Regions from separate parts of the Paraglaciecola sp. G1-13 genome, predicted to be linked through region 1. Evidence: predicted binding sites of a transcription regulator. Region 1 holds the regulator's gene; the other holds the start of a gene.

Evidence for each region. The regulator LexA, encoded in region 1, represses DNA repair genes until DNA is damaged. The targets are predictions, from matches to a motif close to TACTGTATNNNNATACAGTA.
Region 2: AC0L6N_RS04140 (YebG family protein) is a predicted target of LexA. The motif match lies at 6,131-6,150, and genes of this name have one in related genera.

The regions. Positions count from the first base shown of each region.
Region 1 is NZ_CM147903.1:4,635,712-4,647,567, forward strand. It holds gene AC0L6N_RS19700 (SURF1 family protein) at 1-45, opposite strand, end outside; gene AC0L6N_RS19705 (DUF2909 domain-containing protein) at 115-324, shown strand; gene AC0L6N_RS19710 (cytochrome c oxidase subunit 3) at 386-1,267, opposite strand; gene AC0L6N_RS19715 (cytochrome c oxidase assembly protein) at 1,279-1,881, opposite strand; gene AC0L6N_RS19720 (hypothetical protein) at 1,878-2,105, opposite strand; gene ctaD (cytochrome c oxidase subunit I) at 2,124-3,722, opposite strand; gene coxB (cytochrome c oxidase subunit II) at 3,733-4,857, opposite strand; gene lexA (transcriptional repressor LexA) at 5,267-5,890, opposite strand; gene plsB (glycerol-3-phosphate 1-O-acyltransferase PlsB) at 6,084-8,519, shown strand; gene ilvA (threonine ammonia-lyase, biosynthetic) at 8,613-10,163, opposite strand; gene ilvD (dihydroxy-acid dehydratase) at 10,163-11,856, opposite strand, start outside.
Region 2 is NZ_CM147903.1:987,690-999,545, forward strand. It holds gene cysE (serine O-acetyltransferase) at 1-475, shown strand, start outside; gene iscR (Fe-S cluster assembly transcriptional regulator IscR) at 601-1,086, shown strand; gene AC0L6N_RS04110 (IscS subfamily cysteine desulfurase) at 1,103-2,326, shown strand; gene iscU (Fe-S cluster assembly scaffold IscU) at 2,390-2,770, shown strand; gene iscA (iron-sulfur cluster assembly protein IscA) at 2,796-3,119, shown strand; gene hscB (co-chaperone HscB) at 3,254-3,781, shown strand; gene hscA (Fe-S protein assembly chaperone HscA) at 3,802-5,670, shown strand; gene fdx (ISC system 2Fe-2S type ferredoxin) at 5,717-6,055, shown strand; gene AC0L6N_RS04140 (YebG family protein) at 6,194-6,484, shown strand; gene olsF (bifunctional ornithine lipid synthase OlsF) at 6,643-8,418, opposite strand; gene AC0L6N_RS04150 (UDP-2,3-diacylglucosamine diphosphatase) at 8,528-9,346, opposite strand; gene glnD ([protein-PII] uridylyltransferase) at 9,482-11,856, opposite strand, start outside.

The sequences.
Region 1 (11,856 bases):
AAACATGATGACAACTGCGCACAAAGTCACTAGTGTAGAAATCATAGGTAATCGCTTAATAAGCCTAAGCATGCCTAATCAACAATAAAAATAACAGCGAGAGGAAAGAACAAAGTGCTCATCAAGATAATCATCGGAATACTACTTATCGTTATGATTTATAACTTATTTAAAGCCATGACTGTAATGCTTAAAAACGAACCAAAACAAGCGAATATGAGCAAATATATTGGAAGACGGGTATTAACCTCGGTGGCAATTGTAGTGGTCATACTTATTGCCATGGCCACTGGTCTTATTGAGCCCAACCCACGTCCTTATTAATATTTTACTTTACACGACGTACCCACAAGCCCGTTTTTAACCTGTGAGTACGTCACCTTAATTACAATATATACACAAAGAAAAACAGCATTACCCAAACCACATCAACAAAGTGCCAATACCAGCTACCTGCTTGAAAAGCGAAGTGATTTTCAGGAGTAAAATGCCCTTTAAAGATCCTAAGTAGCATAATAAACAGGATAATTGCGCCCAACGTCACATGCAGTCCGTGAAAGCCGGTTAATAAGAAGAAGGTATTGCCATACACACCCGATTGCAGGGTTAGTCCCATTTCTTGATAAGCATGAATATACTCCTCAACCTGCAACGACATAAAAATCGCTCCAAGCAGCACAGTTATACCAAGCATAAGTTTCAAGCGGCCACGTTTATTCTCTTCAAGTGCCACATGCGCAAAATGACAAGTAACGGATGAAATTAATAAGATGACGGTGTTAATCAGAGGTAGGCCATACCAGCCCATGGCTTCTGTTTCTGTGCCGCCAGGGGTTTGCACCAGCGGCCACATTGCTTGAAATGCAGGCCATAACACTTCATTTGTAGCGGCGTTGTTGCCAGAGCCACCTAGCCAAGGTATTGAAATCATTCGAGCGTAAAAAAGCGCACCGAAAAATGCTGCAAAAAACATGACTTCAGAAAAGATAAACCAAGCCATACCTTGTCGATATGAGCGTCCTAATTGATCGCTATATAAGCCACTCATCGACTCATGAATTTGATTTCTAAACCAACCAAACAACATAAATATCAGAGTCGCAAAACCAGCTGTCAGAATATATCCACCGTAACCAGACGTGCCTTTGGTTTGTTCAATCACAAAGTTACCTGCACCAACGGCAATTAAAAATAATGCAATGGCTCCCACTATCGGCCAAGGACTGCTATCCGGAACATAATACTTTTCATAATCTGGCTGAGCCATTATTCGTTCTCCTATTGACCACTATTCATTACAAGATCACCCGCTGTCGCCGTGACGTCATACAGGGTGTATTGCAATGCAAAATAGGTAATGTCTTCAGGTAACTGTGGGTCCACATAAAACCGCATGGGCATAACCGCTGATTCACCTGCTTGCAAAACCTGTTGCTCAAAACAGAAGCATTCTGTTTTGTTTAGAAATAACGCCGCCGTACCAGGTGAAACCGAAGGTACAGCTTGACCGACAACAGGGTGAGCAGTCGGATTTTTAACAGTAAAATTAATTTCATTCATCTGCCCCGGATGAACCCGGACTTGACGTTTTTCTGCTTCAAACTGCCACGCCATACCGGTATTGGTTCGTGTGATGAAATCGATGGTTATAGTGCGAGACTCATCGATTTCCATGACCTCATAAACCGCCGCGGAGTTAGCCGTTTTACCATTTAACCCAGTTAAATCACAAAACACATCATAAAGAGGCACTAATGCAAAACCGAAACCAAACATCCCCAATACGATAGCGAGTAATTTAATTACCATCTTGCCATGACTGCTCGGCTTTTCAGCACTGGCAGCATCTGACGTATTAGGCTCTTGCCTGTTGTCTGTCATAGCGAGTGCCAGAACATCCCTGAGTAAGACTGAGCCAGACCCTGCTGAGCGTACTGCGCATTGGTATATTCACTTTGTAATGCGAAATGCACGGTATCATTGAGAGGAAAATAAGCATCACTTTGCAAGCTATTGCAAAAGCCAAACGCAATTAAGCCGAAAGTAAATGCAACAGAACGCTTCAAAAGTCGCGTCTTGGAAAACCTCTTTTTGACTAGCAACATAATATGCTCCTGTACCGCCTATTTAATAACAGGCGGAGTTTCGAACGTATGATACGGAGCAGGTGAAGGTATTTCCCATTCTAGACCTTCTGCCCCTTCCCAAACTTGGTCACTTACCGGGTCACCTTGTTTACGGCATGCCTTGATAAGTAACGCTAAGAAAATCAATTGAGATAAACCAAACGCAAATCCACCTAAGCTTATCCATTTATTAAAATCAGCGAACTGCAATGCATAGTCTGGAATACGTCTTGGCATACCGGCCAAGCCAACAAAATGCATCGGGAAGAACAATACGTTTACAGAAATTAATGAACACCAGAAATGCCATTTAGCTAACGTAATATCAAACATTTTTCCTGTCCATTTGGGTAGCCAGTAATATACCGCCGCCATAATTGAGAAGATGGCGCCCGTCACTAATACGTAATGGAAATGCGCAACAACAAAGTAAGTATCATGGTATTGGAAATCCACAGGCGTTATCGCCAGCATCAAGCCAGATAAACCACCTATCGTGAACAGCACGATAAACGCTAGAGCAAATAACATAGGTACTTCAAAACTCATGGAGCCTCGCCACATGGTTGCTACCCAATTAAATACTTTCACACCGGTGGGCACAGATATCAGCATGGTGGCTAGCATGAAAAACATCTCAGCAAAAACCGGCATCCCAGTCGTAAACATATGGTGAGCCCAGACGATAAACGACAGCAATGCAATAGATGCCGTGGCGTACACCATAGAGGCATAGCCAAATAAGCGTTTGCGTGCAAAGGTCGGTACTATTTGCGAGATAATGCCAAAGGCGGGCAGTATCATGATGTAAACCTCAGGGTGCCCAAAGAACCAGAAAATATGCTGGAACATCACGGGGTCGCCGCCACCTGCGGCATCGAAGAAGCTAGTACCAAAAAACTTATCTGTTAACACCATAGTCACTGCGCCGGCTAATACAGGCATGACCGCAATAAGCAAAAATGCTGTTATCAGCCACGTCCAAACAAAGAGCGGCATTTTCATCCATGTCATCCCTGGGGCGCGCATATTAAAGATCGTCACTATGACGTTAATCGCCCCCATAATGGATGAAATCCCCATGATATGTACCGAGAAAACAAACAGAGCAGTACTGTCACCACTGTACGTAGTTGATAGAGGAGCGTAGAACGTCCAGCCAAATGCAGGGCCGCCCCCCTCCATAAATAACGAAGACAGTAAAATCAAGAACGCAAAGGGTAAGATCCAGAAGCTCCAGTTGTTCATGCGAGGCAAAGCCATGTCTGGCGCGCCAATCATCATAGGCACTAACCAGTTAGCTAGCCCTGTAAAAGCGGGCATAACAGCACCAAACACCATGATCAAGCCATGAACTGTGGTCATTTGATTGAAAAAGTTAGGCTCAACTATCTGCAGGCCCGGCTGAAACAATTCCGCCCGAATGACCATCGCCATCGCGCCGCCGGTTAAGAACATGATAAATGCGAACCAAAGGTACAGCGTGCCTATGTCTTTGTGGTTTGTCGTGTACAACCAGCGCTTAATACCAGAAGGAGGCGCATGATGCTCGTGATGATCGTTTTCGTGATGGATCGTGTCGGTTACTGTGCTCATGATCGTCTCCCTACTGCCCGTTTAATGCAGCGTTAATGTCTTTCGCCTGAACTAGATCACCCGTATCGTTACCCCACGCATTTCGCTCATAGGTAATCACTGCGGCAAGTTCTGACATTGTTAACTGTTTAGCGAAGGCGGCCATTGCGGTACCTGATTTACCGTTAAGCACGATATCAATATGCGCAGCCATATCGTTCAGCGCAATGTCACTCCCTTTTAATGCTGGGAATACCCCTGGCAACCCTTCACCATTAGGCATATGACAGGCTGCACATGCAGAATTGTAAATTTTTTGACCATTGCTCATGAGCTCTTCTTTGCTCATGTTCATTGCTAGTAATCTTTGCTCTTCAGCTTTTGCCTGTTCTTGGATGGCTTGACGCTCGCCTATCCACTTATCATATTCGGCGGGCTCTTTTGCGATAACCACAACCGGCATGAACCCGTGATCCTTTCCGCATAATTCAGCACACTGCCCACGGTAAATACCCGGTTCATTGACCTTAGCCCAAGCATCATTAATAAAACCTGGATTAGCGTCTTGCTTGATTGCGAAGTCTGGTACCCACCAAGAATGAATAACATCGTCTGAGGTAATAAGAAAACGCACACGTTTATCGGTAGGGATCACCAAAGGTTGGTCTACTTCTAAGAGGTAATTAACACCCTTGTCTAATTTACCTGTAATCTCATCGGCTTGAGTTGCCATGCGAGAATAAAATTCGACGTCGTTATCCATGTACTTGTAGTGCCACTTCCATTGTGACCCTGTTACCAACACCGTCACTTCCGGTTCACTGGCATCCTCCATAGCGATCAACGTTTTGGCTGCAGGGATAGCCATTACAATGAGGATAATAAAAGGGATGACGGTCCAAGCGATTTCAACTTTAACACTCTCGTGGAAGTTTGCAGGCTTAGCCCCACGAGATTTACGATGAAATAAAATGGAGTAGAACATAGCGCCAAACACACCAACAGCGATAACCACACATATGATGAACATCAACATATGTAGGTCATATACCTCGGCGCTGATATCAGTCACACCTTTGCGCATGTTTAATTGGTACTGATCTAAGTCGGACACTGAATCTGCAAAAGCGGTGCTGCAATTAAATGCACCTAACATTGCCATTACACTCAACGAAATTTTCTTCACTCGACCCCCTGCTTGTCAAACGCGTAAAATAGTGGTGATAACCATCAAACTCTACGTTCTAATTTATTATTGTAAGGTTCAGCACGCGACAAGTTTTGTTACTGACTTGTTAATCGTGTAACAAGCATTACTCAAAATAGGGGGAGTAGTCCAGTTTTTTTGTATATTTTATATTCAATCGACCAAATTTTAATCAGTCTATCAGTGTGTTACGTTAACAACTCAGTAACAAACACATAGATTAAATGATATGCGAAAAGGCAATATGAGGTAGGTAAGATGGGATGTTTTCATGGAATAAAATAATATTTTCGAACTCCATTGCGAAGCTCGAAAATGATCAATAATGTAACAGCAAACTGCCTAAAAAAATGTTCAACTACATCCAGTCAGCATTACGAATAACACCAACAGCGATACCTTCGATATTAAAAGGCTGCGTCGCTAGATCGACTTTAATAGGTTGGAAATCCTCGTTTTCAGCATGTAGTACGACTTGTCGACCTTTTCGCTCAAGCCGTTTAACGGTTACATCTTCATCTACTCGCGCAACTACCACCTGACCATTATGCACATCCGTTGTTTTATGCACGGCCAGTAAATCACCATCCAAAATACCAATGTCTTTCATACTCATGCCGCTAACTCTAAGTAAAAAATCAGCGCTGGGTTTAAATAAACTTGGGTCAACTTTGTAATGCATTTCAACATGCTCTTGAGCCAAAATGGGCTCACCGGCGGCAACACGACCAATAAGCGGCAAACCTTGGTCTTCTAATTGATCTTCTAAAGGCTCAGTGAGCCTGATACCTCTTGACGTGCCGGGCAAGATCTCAATTGCTCCTTTACGAGCCAGAGCCTTGAGGTGTTCTTCAGCCGCATTTGCCGATTTAAAACCAAGGTGCCGTGCTATTTCTGCACGTGTTGGCGGCATGCCTGTTTCTAGCATGGTGGTTTTAATCAGTTGCAAGACTTCTTCTTGTCTGGGAGTTAGTGGACGCATACACAGCCTGTTGTTTCATACAGTTTAACTGTGAGTATATACAGTCGTTGCTAAATCTCAAATTTTTCTTCTTTGTTGTTTATTAAAGGTAATTTTCTATAAGACCTCTGACCTGTAAACTGATTACGCGGGGTGGAAAAGCCGAATAACGTGGTATCCTATACAGGTCTTTCATTATCTAGGTACCACTCTTATGGCATGGCTGCATAAACTGCTGCTGACAATGATATCTGTTCCGCTAAAATGGCTGGTTAAAGTTAATAGCATTCCTACAGATATAGCGACCGAACTTGGGATCGATACCACCAAACCCATTATTTATCTATTGCGCACACACTCGGTCACTGATCAATTTGCTTTAAAAATGTCTACCAATTCCCTAGGCTTGCCTAAGCCCTCCGAGCCGGTGCAAATCGGTGGTAAGGAATTACCCGCATGTTTGTTTTTACAACAACCACGTTCTTTGCTTACTCGAAAAGTGAAGATCACCAAAATTGCAGATGATGTTACTCGTCTGTTCCAGATCCACAGAGAGCACCCAGAGTTAGACTTGCAAATCGTCCCGGTTTCCATTTTTTGGGGCAGAGCACCCGGCCGAAAGCTATCCGGCTGGTCAGATATTATCGCCAACCAGGTATCTCCAAACTGGTTACGTAAGTTTTTTATTGTGCTGTTTTTAGGTAGAGATAACTTCGTTTGTTACAGCAAGGCTGTATCCTCTCGTACCATGGCAGATTTAAAAGGCAGTGATGAAGAAATAGGCCACAAGCTTATCCGCTTAGCGGGCACGCACTTTCATCGTCGCCGCCAAAATCTCATAGGCCCAATGTTACTCGAACGACAAGAATTATATAACGCAGTATTGGGCGCAGACTCTGTTCGCCAAGCAGTTAGCGACGAAGCGCGCAGCAAGAAGCAGTCAAATCACCAGATACAAGCCAAAGCGAAGAAATATGTCGATGAAATTGCCGCAGATTATCGCGAAGGGTTAGTAAGAATTGGCGACCGCTTACTCACAAAAATATGGAACAAAGTGTACAACGGCATTGAAGTAAAACATGCCGATAAAGTCAGGGCGTTAGCGCAAAATGGCCACGAAATTATCTACGTGCCGTGCCATAGAAGCCACATGGACTACCTCCTTTTAACTTATGTCATCTATCACGAAGGTTTAGTGACACCGCATATTGCTGCGGGTATCAATCTCAACTTTTGGCCGATTGGCGGAATTTTACGAAAATGTGGCGCATTCTTCTTACGTCGCAGCTTCGCCGGCAACAAGCTGTATACCGCGGTATTCAGAGAGTATTTAGAGCTACTTTTCAACAAAGGCTATTCCGTGAAGTATTATCCTGAAGGAGGCCGAAGTCGAACAGGTCGCTTACTACCGCCTAAAACGGGTATGTTGGCCATGACCCTTCAGGGACTGATTAAAGGCATTAACCGCCCCGTCAGTATTGTACCTGTATACATTGGCTACGAGCACGTAATGGAAGTCTCAAGCTATTTGAAAGAGCTCAAAGGCACAGACAAAAAGAAAGAATCTTTTTTTCAGGTGTTCTCCGCGGTACGTAAGCTGAAAAACTACGGAAACGGATTTTTAAATTTCGGTGATCCAATTAATTTAAGCAACTTTCTTGATAGCGAAGTGCCAGATTGGCGTGAAGCACAAAATTTAGAACCCGATAAAAAACCGCGCTGGTTAACCCCTGCCGTGAATACCTTAGCCAATGATGTTATGGGCCGAATCAACCAAGCGGCCGCTGTCAGCGGTATGTCACTGTGCGCCATGTGCTTACTTTCCGCTAAGAAACATGCAATGGCACAGGATGAACTCGAACGCGCCATTGACGACTACCTAGACTTGTTAAAGGCCGCGCCTTACAGTGACTTATCTAGCATCCCTGAGCTTGATGGCAAAGCATTGGTAGAAAATACGTTAAAGCTAAATAAGCTGGAAGTATCCCAAGACAGTTTTGGCACTATCATCTCCCTAAAACGCAAAAATGCGGTGGCATTGACCTATTATCGCAATAATATTTTGCATTTGTTTGCCCTACCTGGCTTAGTCAGCGCCATTGTATTTGCCCATAAAGGCTTGGCAAGGCCGCAAGTCATCTCCCTCGTTGGCCAGCTATATCCTTTGCTGCAGCGCGAGCTATTTATTTATATGAGCCACGAAGAAGCAATGAATTATACAGATCGCTTACTTAGCACGATGATCGATATGGGTTTACTGCGTGCTGAAGATGACACACTGTGCCCGCCCGCTGCCACTAGCAAAGCGTTTTATTCATTCTGGTTGCTGAATCGAAGCATTCAAGAAACCCTGCAACGTTATGCTGCCGTGCTGACCATTCTTAAGAAGGAACAAACCATTGGCCGTGGTCGCTTAGAAAAACAGAGTCGAGAATTTGCAGAGCGTTTAGCGGCGTTACATGGCATTAATTCACCAGAGTTTTTCGACAAAAATGTACTATCTACTTTCATTCACGCCTTGAAAGATAACGAATTAATCAACGCATCTAGCGAAGGGCAGTTGCAGCATTCAGATACCAGCGAAGCACTGCTAGCAAGTGTGGAGGAATTAATTTCGCCTGAGATCACTCAACGACTTCAGCAAATTTAAATCGTGTATACGCTAATGAGTGAATATTGAGCACATAAAAAATGCGCTAGGTGATTAACCGAGCGCATTTTTTTAACCGATAACCGCAAATTATTAGCTGAAAATACCGTTCACGTCTGATAAGAAAAACTTATAGGCGGGATTTTCGGTTTCTTCAGAGTATTGGTAGCCGAGTTGACCTAAGTGTTGCTCAAAATCAGCACGTTCGTTATCAGGGAAATCAAACCCCGCTAGCACTAAACCTTCCGCAGCACCATGGTTACGGTAATGAAACAAAGTAATGTTCCAGCGTTCGCCCAAGGTTTTTAAGAAGGTCATTAGGGCTCCTGGCTGTTCAGGAAACTCAAATGAGAACAAGTGCTCATGAAGCAGAGCAGGGGGGCGACCACCTACCATGTAGCGCACATGCAGTTTTGCCATTTCATTGTCTGACATGTCCAGACAAGGGTAGTCATTTGCACTCAAAGTGGCCATCAACTCAGCAAACTCTTCTTGGCCCCTTCGCAACTTCACACCCACAAAAATATGCGCTTCTTTTTCACTTGAAAAACGATAGTTGAACTCAGTGATGGTTTTACCACCTAGCAGTTCGCAGAAGTGCTTAAACGCGCCTTTTTTCTCAGGGATTTTAACGGCAAATACGGCTTCTTTTTGCTCACCTAATTCACAGCGTTCAGACACATAACGCAAAGTGTGAAAATTAATATTAGCGCCACATAACACGCCACCAAAGACTTTACCCTTAACGTCATTTAGCCTAGCGTATTTACGCATGGCTGCAACAGACAATGCGCCTGCTGGCTCAGCAATCACGCGGGTATCATCGAAAATATCTTTGATTGCCGTGCATAACTCATCATTGTTAACGGTAATGACTTCATCTACATATTGCTGACACAAGCGAAATGTTTCAGTACCTATGGTTTTCACTGCTACACCGTCTGCAAAAATCCCTACAAAGGGCAAAGGAGTAGGCTCACCAGCCTTTAAAGCCGCTTGTAAACAAGCAGATTCGCTGGACTCTACAGCGACAATTTTGATACTGGGCTTGAGCTGCTTCAAATACACACTCATGCCAGCGGCTAAACCGCCGCCGCCCACTGCGATAAAAACGATATCCAGATTCGGGTTTTGCTCAAGCATTTCCTTGGCAATGGTCCCTTGCCCGGCAATAACGTCTGGGTCGTCAAATGGCGGGATCATGGTATACCCATGCAGCGCAGCCAAACGTTTAGACTCTTCACTGGCTTGGTCGAAGCTAGTACCATGAAGCACTACATTGACGTTAGCACCTCCGAAGTTGCGCACCGCGTCCACCTTAATGTCAGGGGTGGTTTCTGGCATCACAATAGTGGCCTGAATATTCTTGCGAGAGGCGCAATAAGCAATACCTTGGGCGTGGTTGCCCGCTGATGCGGTAATGATCCCCGCGTTTAGCGCTTCATCATCTAAGTGACTGATCTTATTATATGCACCACGCAATTTGAACGACTTAACCGGTTGCTGATCTTCTCGCTTGAGCCATACATCATTCCCTAAAACAGCGGAGAATTTGTCTAGATGGACAAACTCGCTGTTTACCGCCACGTCATACACTGGCGACATTAAAACCTTTTTTAAATATTCTTGGGCACTGGTGGTCATTAGTCTTCCAATTTGCTTGCGTCGCGCACAGCACCTTTATCCGCACTTGTTGCCAATAAGGCGTATGCCTTAAGCGCGAGTGACACTTTACGCTCACGGCTGACTGGCTTCCAAGGATTAGCGCTCTGCTCCATTTTTTCTCGTCTGGCTTGAAGCACTTCATCACTAATATCAACACCAATTTTACGCTGGGGGATATCGATGGTCATGCTGTCGCCTTCTTCCACTAAACCGATACCACCGCCGCTAGCGGCTTCTGGCGAGCAATGGCCAATCGATAAACCAGACGTACCGCCTGAGAAGCGGCCATCTGTGATAAGAGCGCATTTTTTGCCTAATCCTTTGGCTTTCAAGTAAGTCGTGGGGTACAGCATTTCTTGCATTCCCGGTCCACCTTTAGGGCCTTCGTAACGGATAACAACTATATCACCAGCAATCACTTCGTCGGCTAAAATAGCTTTCACTGCGTCATCTTGGCTTTCGTAAATACGTGCGCGACCAGTAAATACGTGAATGGACTCATCCACACCGGCTGTTTTTACAATACAACCGTCTTGCGCAATATTGCCGAACAACACGGCCAAGCCACCTTCTTCACTAAATGCATTTGCGCGGCTACGAATACAGCCGTTTTCACGGTCGGTATCGGCGGTAGGGTAACGGCAATCTTGGCTAAATGCTTTCGTGGTTCGGATGCCAGCAGGGCCTGCACGGAAAAACTCGAGGGCATGGGCGTTTTCAGGTTGGGTAATATCCCACTCACTTATGACTTCACCAATAGATTTTCCTAACACATGTGGAGTGTCTTCGTGCAACAAACCGGCGCGATTCAACTCGGCTAATATGCCAAGCACACCACCCGCACGATGCACATCTTCCATGTGGTATTGAGGGGTAGAAGGCGCAACCTTGCATAGGTGCGGTACGTTGCGAGATAAGCGATCAATGTCATCCAAGGTAAAAGGCACTTCACCTTCCACCGCTGCCGCCAATAAATGCAAAATAGTATTGGTTGAACCGCCCATGGCGATATCAAGACTCATGGCATTTTCAAATGCTTTAAAGTTGGCAATGTTACGCGGTAAAACTGATTCATCGTCTTGCTGATAATAACGGCGACACAACTCAACAATTTGCGTACCCGCTTGTTTGAACAAACCTTCGCGGTCAGCGTGCGTCGCAAGCATTGAACCATTACCTGGTAATGACAAACCAAGCGCTTCCGTTAAGCAGTTCATTGAGTTGGCAGTAAACATACCTGAGCACGAGCCACATGTAGGGCACGCAGAACGCTCAATTTCACCACTTTGCTCGTCGTTCACGTTGTCATCAACACCCGCGACCATGGCATCCACCAAATCCAATTTAATGATTTGATCTGAAAGCTTGGTTTTGCCCGCTTCCATCGGGCCACCAGAAACAAAGATAACCGGAATATTTAGACGCATTGACGCCATTAACATGCCAGGGGTGATTTTGTCGCAGTTAGAAATACAAACAATCGCATCGGCGCAATGCGCGTTAACCATATACTCAACCGAGTCAGCAATGATTTCGCGAGAAGGTAAGCTGTAAAGCATGCCGCTGTGACCCATAGCAATACCGTCATCTACCGCAATCGTATTGAACTCTTTTGCCACTCCACCAGCCGCTTCAATGCTACGCGCCACCAACTGCCCCATATCTTTTAGGT
Region 2 (11,856 bases), 1.5 Mb from region 1:
TTGGAGCGCTGGTAAGCGTCACCCCACTTTAGAAGATAATGTCGTGATTGGGGCAGGGGCCAAGATTCTTGGGCCTATCACTATGCACAAAGGCGTGAAGGTGGGCTCCAATTCTGTTGTGGTAAAGGATGCCCCTGAGAACGCCACTGTTGTGGGTATACCTGGTCGCATCGTGATGCCAAGCGCGAACAAAGAACAGAACGGCCACCGGGCTAAAATTGCCCGTAAGTATGGCTTCGATGCCTATGCTATTTCAGATGAAAACCCTGATCCTGTCGCAAATGCTATTGGATTAATGCTTGATCATGTTCACCTTATTGATACCAAAGTGGAAGAAATGTGTAAAGAGATCAATAACATGGGAGGGACTGTTTGCGGTAAATCACTGCCCACCCTTGAAATTGATAGCTTCGGCGATCATTTAACGACGGCGGAAAAAGAATCGGCAAAGGCGTCATTCGATCCACAAATTTAGCGTTGTTGATGGATGACTCAGTAAAAACCAGCACTCTAATACTTGACTAAAACAGTAGGATAAATACTTGACTAAAATAGTCGGGTTTGGGACAATAGCTGCAAGTTTTTAGCTAGGTGTTCAGAATGAAATTAACTTCTAAAGGTCGTTACGCTGTTACAGCAATGCTGGATGTAGCCTTACATTCACAGCGCGGTCCCGTGTCGTTAGCAGATATATCTGAGCGCCAAGAAATATCGTTATCTTATTTAGAGCAACTTTTTTCACGTTTACGCCGAGAAAAATTGGTAGACAGTGTGCGTGGGCCAGGCGGCGGTTACAAGTTGGGCCGCCAACCCAGCGACATTCCTATCGGTGAGGTCATTCGTGCCGTAGACGAGTCAGTTGATGCAACGCGTTGTCAAGGTCAGTCAGATTGCCAAGGTGGTGAGCGCTGTTTAACCCACAGCTTGTGGCAAGATTTAAGTGAGCGCATCAGCCTTTTTCTCGATGGCATTACTCTTGGAGAACTCATGGCGCAGCACGACGTGAAATTAGTAGCAGACAGACAAGATAAAACGAAACACCTCAATTATATTGCCGGCAACGAAATCGAAGTGAGCCTGCAGTAAATAAGCGGAGTAGACAATGAGCGACATTAAGTTACCAATTTATTTAGATTATTCATCAACCACCCCGGTTGACCCTCGTGTTGCTGCCAAAATGGCAGAGTGTTTGACCAACGAAGGCAACTTTGGTAACCCTGCATCGCGTTCTCACCGTTTCGGTTGGGTAGCAGAAGAAGCAGTCGACGTTGCTCGTAATCAAATTGCTGATTTGATCAATGCAGATCCTCGTGAAATTGTTTTCACTTCTGGCGCAACAGAATCAAATAACCTTGCAATCAAAGGCGCTGCACATTTTTACGGCAAAAAAGGTAAGCACCTCATCACAGTGAAAACTGAGCATAAAGCCGTACTTGATACGTGCCGTCAGTTAGAGCGTGAAGGGTTTGAAGTGACGTATTTAGATCCTGAGCCAAATGGTTTGGTTGATATCGAAAAATTCACAGCGGCCATCCGCCCAGACACGATTCTTGCTAGTGTGATGCACGTAAACAACGAGATTGGCGTGATCCAAAACATCGCTGCTATCGGAGAAGTGTGCCGCGAGCGTAAAGTGTTGTTCCATGTTGACGCTGCGCAAAGCACAGGCAAAGTGGCAATCGATTTACAAGCGCTGAAAGTAGACATGATGTCTTTCTCAGCACATAAATCTTACGGTCCTAAGGGGATTGGAGCACTTTACGTTAGTCGTAAGCCTCGCGTTCGTCTTGAAGCGCAAATGCACGGTGGCGGCCATGAGCGTGGTATGCGCTCTGGTACCATGGCAACTCATCAAATTGTAGGTATGGGTGAAGCATTCCGTATCGCACAGGAAGAAATGGCCACCGAGAACGAACGTATTCTAATGCTACGTAATCGCTTATGGGATGGAATCAAAGATATTGAAGCGGTTTACATCAATGGTGACATTGAACAACGCGTTGCAGCGAACTTAAATGTGAGTTTTGCATTCGTTGAAGGTGAGTCTTTGATCATGGCCCTTAAAGATATGGCCGTATCATCTGGTTCAGCTTGTACATCAGCCAGCTTAGAGCCGTCTTATGTACTTCGCGCGCTTGGTTTGAATGATGAATTGGCCCATAGCTCAATTCGTTTCACAATCGGCCGTTTTACCACCGAAGCTGAAATCGACCATGTGATAAGCGTAGTACGTAACGCAATCGACAAATTACGTGATATGTCTCCTTTGTGGGATATGTACAAAGAAGGCATTGATTTGAATACCGTTGAGTGGGCACACCACTAGTATTTGAATAATTTATAGAATTCACAGTAAGGCGAAATCGTCTTCACAAATGAGGTAACCATCATGGCTTACAGCGAAAAAGTAATCGATCACTACGAAAATCCACGTAACGTAGGTGGTTTTGACAAGAATGACCCTAGCATTGCAACCGGTATGGTTGGCGCGCCAGCATGCGGTGACGTAATGAAATTGCAATTGAAGATTGGTGCTAATGGCATTATCGAAGATGCAAAATTCAAAACTTATGGCTGTGGCTCGGCGATTGCGTCTAGCTCATTAGTTACTGAATGGGTTAAAGGTAAATCAATTGACGATGCCGTGAAGATTTCGAACATGGATATTGCTGAAGAACTTGCCTTACCACCAGTAAAAATTCACTGCTCTATTTTGGCAGAAGACGCTATTAAAGCAGCCGTTGAAGATTACAAAAAGAAACACCAGTAAACGTTAAACGAAAGAGGAGACCATAGTGGGAATTAAAATTTCTGAGGCTGCGGCACAACGAGCATCTAGCTTTCTGCAAAACAGAGGCTCAGGGCTAGGCTTGCGCTTAGGAGTCAAAACCACGGGTTGTTCTGGTTTAGCGTATGTGTTGGAATTTGTCGACGAGTTAAACGAAGATGACCATGTTTTTGAAGATAATGGCGTTAAAATCATTATCGATGGTAAAAGCTTGGTGTACTTAGACGGTACCGAATTAGATTTTGCCAAAGAAGGCCTGAACGAAGGGTTCCAGTTTAATAACCCTAACGCAAACGGCGAATGTGGCTGCGGCGAAAGTTTTAACGTATAGGTTTGCTATACGTGGCTATCAAAGAAGCAGGCTAACAGGCCTGCTTTTTATTAACGACGATTAAGACGTATCACGATGTAGACGCTTCCATTGTCTACACCTTCATAGGCCAAACTCAAAAGACGCTAATTGATATGAATTATTTTGCGCTATTCAACCTGACGCCTTCATTCGATGTAGACAAAGCGGCGCTTGCAGCGACGTACCAACAACTACAAAAACTCACGCATCCAGATAGGTTTGCTACCGCCAGCGAGCGCGACAAACTCATTGCTTTGCAAAAAAATGCGCAAGTTAATGACGGCTATCAAGTCTTAAAAACACCTCTGAGTCGTGCTGAGCATATGTTGGAGCTACGCGGGGTAGAACTACAGCATGAGCAAAAAACCATGCAAGACGGTGCATTTTTAATGCAGCAAATGGAATGGCGTGAACAATTAGACGATGCTCAACATGCTAACGATCCACTTACTGCCCTTGAGTCTCTAGACGACGAAGTAGCGGCGGATATTAAGCGGTTGTTGAGTGAGCTTGGGGTTTTTCTCGAGCAATCCGATGATGCGGCGAATGAAAACGCTGCAAATCTGGTACGTAAGCTGAAGTTTTTATTTAAGCTACGTCACGAAATTGAAATCAAAGAAGACGCGTTAAGCGACTTTTGAACAACTAAACGGTTTTTATAATGGCATTACTCCAAATTGCAGAACCTGGCCTGAGCGCGGCACCTCACCAACGTAAACTTGCCGTGGGTATTGATTTAGGCACAACAAATTCTCTCGTAGCGACTGTTCGCAGTGGTCAGGCAGAGACGTTGGGTGACAACAATAACCAACACCTTTTACCTTCAGTGGTCAGTTACACCGCTGATCAAGTGGTGGTGGGTGAGCAGGCTAAGCATGATGCTAGCCTTGACCCTGCAAATACCATTGTTTCAGTAAAACGTTTCTTGGGTCGTAGCCTCAATGATATTCGCCGCAGTTACCCAGACTTGCCTTATGATTTCGATGAGTCAAACCCAAACTCGCCGTTGCTGAATGTTACCGGCCGTCAAGTGAATCCAGTTGAGGTGTCATCTGAAATACTCACCATCCTGCGTTTACGTGCGGAACAGAGCTTGGGTGAAGAGCTAAGCGGTGCTGTGGTAACGGTTCCTGCGTATTTCGATGATGCGCAGCGCCAAGGCACTAAAGATGCCGCGCAACTAGCGGGATTAAAAGTGTTGCGGCTATTAAACGAACCCACAGCGGCCGCCATCGCTTACGGCTTAGACACTGCTCAAGAGGGCGTGATTGCCGTTTATGACTTGGGTGGCGGCACATTTGATATCTCTATTTTACGCTTGAGCAAAGGGGTATTCGAGGTATTAGCCACTGGTGGTGATTCAGCATTAGGCGGCGATGATTTTGATCACATGATTGTTAAGCATTTTCGCCAGCAGCTTGGCCTAGAGGGGGCGTTGTCAAAACGTTTGCATCGGGTCCTATTGGACAAAGCAAAGTTTGCTAAAGAGTCCTTGAGCGACAATGACACTGTTACAGTGGATTTTGCCGATGATGAGCAAAAGCTTCTCAGCTTATCTATTAGTCGAGAAACCTTTCAAGGTTTGATTGCTGACTTAACGAAAAGTACATTACGCGCGTGTCGCAGGGCGCTGAAAGACGCCGAGTTAGAAAAAGACGAAGTGCTAGAAGTCGTCATGGTTGGCGGTTCAACTCGCGTACCTTATGTGCGTGAGCAAGTGGGCGAGTTCTTCGGCCGAACCCCTTTAACCTCTATTGATCCTGATAAAGTGGTGGCCATTGGCGCCTCTATTCAAGCTGATATTCTAGTAGGTAACAAGCCTGACGGTGAAATGCTGTTACTGGACGTATTACCATTGTCTCTTGGCTTAGAAACTATGGGCGGTTTGGTTGAGAAAGTCATTCACCGTAATACCACTATTCCTGTGGCGAAAGCGCAAGAATTTACGACATTCAAAGATGGCCAAACGGCTATGATGATCCACGTGTTGCAAGGCGAGCGCGAATTGGTTGACGACTGCCGTTCGCTAGCCAAATTCACGTTGCACGGTATACCGCCGATGGCGGCTGGCGCTGCGCACATTCGTGTCACCTTTCAGGTAGATGCAGATGGTCTGCTTAACGTGATGGCGATGGAGAAATCCAGTGGCGTTCAAGCTGAGATCCAAGTTAAACCCTCTTATGGATTAGACGAATCACAAATCAGCGACATGCTTAAAGCGTCCATGCAGAACGCCACAGGCGACATGCAGGCCCGCATGCTGAAAGAGCAACAGGTAGAAGCTGCAAGAGTACATGAAGCCCTACAAGCTGCGCTGAATGCAGATGGAGCTGAGCTATTGAGCGCGGCGGAAATCGGCACTATTCAAGCTAGCTTAGAGGTATTAGATATCGCAGGCAAAAATGATGATATCGATGCGATAAAGCAAGCGATTAGCGCGGCCGATGCAGCGAGTCAAATATTCGCAGAAAAACGTATGGATCACTCGATCAAAAAGGCACTGGCCGGTCATACGGTCGACAGCATTTAATTTTATTTAGCGTCAGAATTAATTTTTCGATTTAAGGAAACAACAGATGCCACAAGTTATATTTTTACCTCATGCTGAGCTTTGCCCAGATGGTGCCGTACTCGAAGCGCCTTCTGGCACAACAGTATTGGATGTTGCTTTGAAAAACGGTATAGGCATTGAGCATGCTTGTGAGAAGTCATGCGCCTGTACCACCTGCCACGTCATTGTGCGTGAAGGGTTTGAATCGCTTGACGAGAGTGATGAGTTAGAAGACGACTTACTCGACAAAGCCTGGGGGCTAGAGCCTGATTCGCGTTTAGGTTGCCAAGCTATTATTAAAGATGAAGATTTAGTGGTTGAGATCCCTCGTTACACTGTTAATCAGGTTAGTGAAGGGCACTAATCGCTAATTTTGATTTTGCTTTAACAAAAACCAGCCACAGGCTGGTTTTTTTATATGTGCACGGCGGTAAAAATGAACTGTACATAAAAACAGGTGTTGTGCTATATTTTGTACAGACACGCAATTGAGGATACAAATATGGCCATTATTACCAGATACGTCGTTGAGCATAAAGGGGTTGAAAAGTTTGTGACCGCAGATAAAAAAGAAGCCGATAAGTACGACAAAATGCTAGAAGTAGCAGACAACCTAGCCGAGTACATTGAAGCTAAGGGGATGAAGTTCGAAGCGGATGTTTTAGAGGATTTGGCGATCATGCTGTCTAAAAATAAAGATGCGGTTGGCAAGATGTTCAAAGGTACTGAGGCAAAGTCTGTACTGTCTGACGAAAAAGCTGAAGTAGTCGCCCTTAGTAAAAAGAAAGCCTAAGGATCAGGGCCCAATCACGGCTCAATACTGAGAACTTATACCCACTCCAGTAAACAATGAATCGCTGAGCGAAAATTTATAAATGTAAGCTAAAAGGCGACCGTCAGGCCGCCTATGGCTGCTCAGTAGGTGGCTCTTTATCAATTAGAAGCATAAGATTAACTTGCTTTTTTTAATATCATTTCTTTAGTTTCTCCCTTGCTGTTAGGGGCATCTTTTTCTTCTTTAGCAGCATTGTGCGGCATATAACGCGCTTTTTTCTTTGCTTTGAGCATATGGATATCCGCTAAGACTAGACCATCAATACAATTGCCAAAATCAGCATCAATATTAAAGTCTAGGAAATGAATGCCACCGTTGTCATAGGTTTCCGTATATTGTTTATACAGCGTCGGAACCGCCACTCCCATGTTGGCCAGCATATGCTTTAGTTGGGTAAAATCTTTCTTATAATCACCGCCTGTAAAACTTTCAGCTAAATCGGTTGCCAAATGATAAGGGGTTTTAGAGGTGGCAATAGTGTCTTTATGGGTAAAATACAAGCGGTAAAATTGTACTAACAAGTCTTTGGCCGCTTTAGGGTAGGTATCGCTCAAGGAAACAGGTCCGAACAAATAGCGATAGTCAGGGTGGCGCTGCAAAAATGCCCCTATGCCGTACCATAAGTAATCTAAGCTACGTTTACCCCAATACCTGGGCTGTACAAAACTTCGGCCGAGCTCAAGTCCTTTTTCAAAATACGGCTGCATTGCGTCGGTATAATTGAATAGCGTGGCTGAGTACAAACCATCGGTTCCGGTTTGTGCCAGTAACTTTTTAGCATCACCAAAGCGATAAGCGCCGGCAATTTCTAGATCGTCTGGATCCCAAAGAATCAAATGAAAATACTGGGTATCGTATTGATCAATATCACGTCTGCGGTGACTGCCTTCGCCTACGGCGCGAAACGCTATTTCACGCAGGCGCCCAATTTCGCGCATGATGGGTGAACTACCCTTGTATTGGTATAAGTAGATTGCTTTGCCATCAGTGGTTTCCCCTAAATGCTCACAATCACGTTTTATTGCACGGCTTAGTTCAGTGCGGTTTTCTGGCATAGCAATGGCTTTTTGGGTGGCAAAAATGCCTTGTTTGCCCATGCCGATGCGATAAAGGTGTTTTTTGAGTAATTTAACTTGCTGGATGCGATTAATTTTATCATTGGCATAGGATTCAAATGGGATCACTTCGCCAATACGCATGGGCAAATGCTTACGCTTTTGTTTAAACATTTCTGTGACCAGTAGCATGGCCGCCAATGGCTTATACAGCATGGATACACCATAAAATAGGGGGGAGTTTTTAGCATCAATAAATACTGGCAGGATAGGGGCTTTTGCTTGACGCGCAATACGCAAAAAGCCGCTATGCCAATGGGTATCCCGCACTCCCTGAGGGCGCAGCCTAGACACCTCCCCCGCAGGGAATATAAGTAGTGCGCCTTCTTGCTCTAAATGCTGCTGAATGTTGTGAATATGATCTTTTGCGGTGCCGCCGTCCATGTTATTGACCGGTAACAACATGCAGTGTAACGGGTCGATTGTCATCAACATTTGATTTGCCACGACTTTTACATCAGTTCTGATTTCGCTAACCAATTTTATGAGGGCTAGGGCGTCTAACGAGCCGATGGGGTGATTGGCAATAATAACCAAGCGACCTTGGCTTTGAATATGCTCACGCTCGTTATCACGCACCGAATAGCTAACATTGAAGTATTCAATAACTTGTTCAACGAATTCAAGACCTTGGTGGTGCGGATAGCTCTGAGCAAACTCGTTCATTTCTCGCTCATGAAGCAAATGTCTTAGTACAAATCCTGCTGACTTAAACAACCACGGCTTTTCAGCCACTTTTGGGTAGTGCTTGTGTAAAACGTCATTAACCGTAAACATAGAGAGTGCCGTTATTGCTGTTATTAGGGCTCATACTAGCGACGATATATGACGATTTGGTGCCAGTTAAATGGCAATTTAATTACAGTACAAAGAACAAAAACGACCATCAGGCGGCTTTATTTTGGCTTTTTGCTTTGCTCATGCGTAGGTTGAATAGATTGCTGGCGTGAGCCGTCTGGGTCCAGTAAATCAGCTTCATTTCCCCGCTTGCTAACTCCGTTAAGGCTGAGCAGTTTTCAATCCAGTCTCCATCGTTGTAATAGGTTTTCCCATTGATATTATCAACTTCGGGGTGGTGAATGTGCCCACAAATGACGCCGTCTAAGTCCATTTCCGTCGCGCGGTTAATGCACGCATGCTTATAGCGGCTAATGGCTTTATTAGCCTCTTTTATATGGCTCTTTAAATAGCCTGCCAATGACCAATAGGGGAATTTAAGCGATGCGCGAGCGCGGTTATACCAACGATTAATAAATAATAAAAAGTCATATGCCTTATCGCCTATCCATGACTGTAAAGGGCCGAAGCAAACTTCTTGATCAAACTGATCGCCATGAAGCACCAATAATTTTTTACCGTCTGCTGTGATGTGAACGGCTTCTCTGGCTATTTCGATTTCACCAAATGTGATGCCATCATATTTTTGCAATGGAGCATCATGATTGCCGGGCAAAAAGATAACGCGAGTGTCTTCCTTTGATAAACACATGAGTTTGTGCAGCACCTTATTATGCGCCTCAGGCCAGCGGAATTGCTTGCTCATTGCCCACATATCGATAATGTCACCTACTAGGTATAATGTCTCAATAGTTGAGTGCTCTAAAAAGTCGAGCAAGTATTCAGCTTTACAGTCTTTGCTGCCTAGGTGAATATCAGACAACCAAACTGTGCGGTAGTGCGCGCGATAAACCAGTGTGTTTTTCATGGTAAAACCCTTTAACTGTTTAGCGCTTAGGCTAAAAGCAGGGTTTTACAGTAAAGTGACGTTAATTTGAAAGTATCATGACAGTGAGCTCTCATTACCGATATATGGCAAAGAGCTCACTGGTGTTGGTGGGTATTAATCTAGGGTGTCGGATAAGCGCTTTTTGAGCTCGATTTCCTGATTTTGTGTTAAGGCTTTGTCGTCACTATTGCTAATGATGAATAAATCTTCAGCCCGCTCGCCGATCGTGGCGATTTTAGCCATACGTAATGAAAACTCCATTTCCACCAATAAGTTGCCCACTTTAGCCAACAGCCCTGGCGCATCTAATGCTTCAAGTTCAACCAGCGTGACATCAGGCTGACTAGAATAGAACCGCACTTTAGTGGGGACGTCCAGCTGTTTCATTTGACGGGACATTTTACGACGGTTCTGGTGCTCTTCACCCGGTTTGTTTAGCTGATTGGTCACAGCTTCTTTTAAACTGCTTAAGCGACTCGCCGAGTCAATCCTGTCTCCAGATTGTTCCAACACAATGAAGCTATCAAAGACGTAGCCATCATTGGTTTTCATGATCTGCGCATCATGAATCGAACAGTTGCGGCTATCAAGTACAGAAGCAACCTGAGCGAACAAGTTGATTTTATCTTTACCATACACCAGCAATTCTGTACCCGATTTAGCGGTGTGTTCATTGGCTTCGACGAGTAAAAAGTCATCAGTCATAGGATGGGCAGCTAGAATAACGCCCGCATGCCACGCAATTTGATCGGGCTTGAAACGCACAAAGTAATCATCCGTTAAGCGCTTCCAAAACTGTTCAACTTGGCTTTCATTTACGCCGCGGTTTACCAGTAGTCTTTTTGCTTTGGTCTGATGTTCGTCAATCCTATCTTGCAAAGCAACCTTGCATTCCAAGCCGTTATCTAAGGCTTTTTGTGTGAGCAAATACAGTTCACGAAGTAGGGTGGCTTTCCAGTCATTCCATAAGTTGTCATTGGTGGCACGTATATCAGCCAGTGTAAGCACATAAAGGTGATTAAGGTGATTGTGCGTGCGCACATTACCCGCAAATTCGTTGATCACCTCTGGGTCGTATATATCGCGGCGCTGTGCAATAACGGACATCATTAGATGGCTTTCAACTAACCAAGCGATGAGTTCGGCGTCTTTGTCATTAATGTCATGCATGGTGCAAAACTCGGCGACATCTTTAGCGCCTAATTTAGAGTGGTCACCGTTACGGCCTTTACCAATATCATGAAAGATAGAGGCAATGTATAACAGCTCTGGTTTGTCTAGGTTACGCACGATACGGCTACAACGAGGAAAGCCTGCGTTGCCCTGACTGTATTGATAAACGTTCTTAACTAATCGATGGGTGTGCTCATCGACAGTGTACGCATGAAATAAGTCGAATTGCATCATGCCTACAATATGATCCCATTGCGGTAAATAGGACTGTAAAATACCGTGCTTATGCATGATGTCCCACCCTAAACCAAAGAAATCTGGGTGTTGCATCAGTTCAATAAATAGCGTGCGACAGCGAGGAATTTCGCAGTAATATTGACTATGGAACTTACGACGCGCTAAGCGTAGTTGACTAAGTACGCTTGAATGCAAACCTTCAATTTGCGGCGTATCTGCAATCAGTAGTAAGCATTGCAGAATGTCTTCTGGCTCATTGAATACGTTGTCATGCCGCGTGGCGAGTAGACCATCGGCAATTTCAAAGCTTGGATTGATAATTGAGCGATCTTTGACTTTGATATGCAATACATCGTGTCCAAAACGTTGCAATAACATTTCGTTAAGCTCACTAATACGTCTTACCGTTCTGAAAAACGATTTCATCATGCGCTCGACAGATGCCTTACCATCATCACCATAACCTAAGCGACTGGCCACATCATTTTGATAATCAAATAACAAACGATTTTCGCTGCGCCCAGCTTGCATATGCAGTGCAAATCTTATGCGCCATAGATTAGAGCGACACTCTAGTAGCTCTTGAAATTCTTGCTCTGTGAAGTAACCGCGTTCTACCAATTCCGTGCCCTTCATCACCTTAAAGTGTTTCTTAGCTATCCAACCAATATTTTGTATGTCACGCAAGCAGCCAGGGCTCTCTTTAACATTGGGTTCGAGGTTATAAGAGGTGCCTTTAAATTTAGAATGGCGTATTTGTTGTTCTTTTGATTTAGCGATAAAAAAGTCTTTGCTAGTCCAATAACCGCGCCCATGAAGTTTTTTATTCAGAGTTAAAAAGGTGTCCTGATTACCTGTCAAAAGCCGAGCTTCGACCAAATTTGTCGCTATGGTGACATCACCACGGGCTAGGGAAACGGTTTCCTTTATGGTACGAACTGATTGGCCTATGTCTAAACCAACGTCCCACAAAAAGGTGATAAACTGACCTATGGTATTTTGCTGGGCTTGAGAGAGCGAACTAGGGCTAAGTAGCAACAGGTCAATATCTGAATAGGGTTGCAGTTGGCCTCTACCGT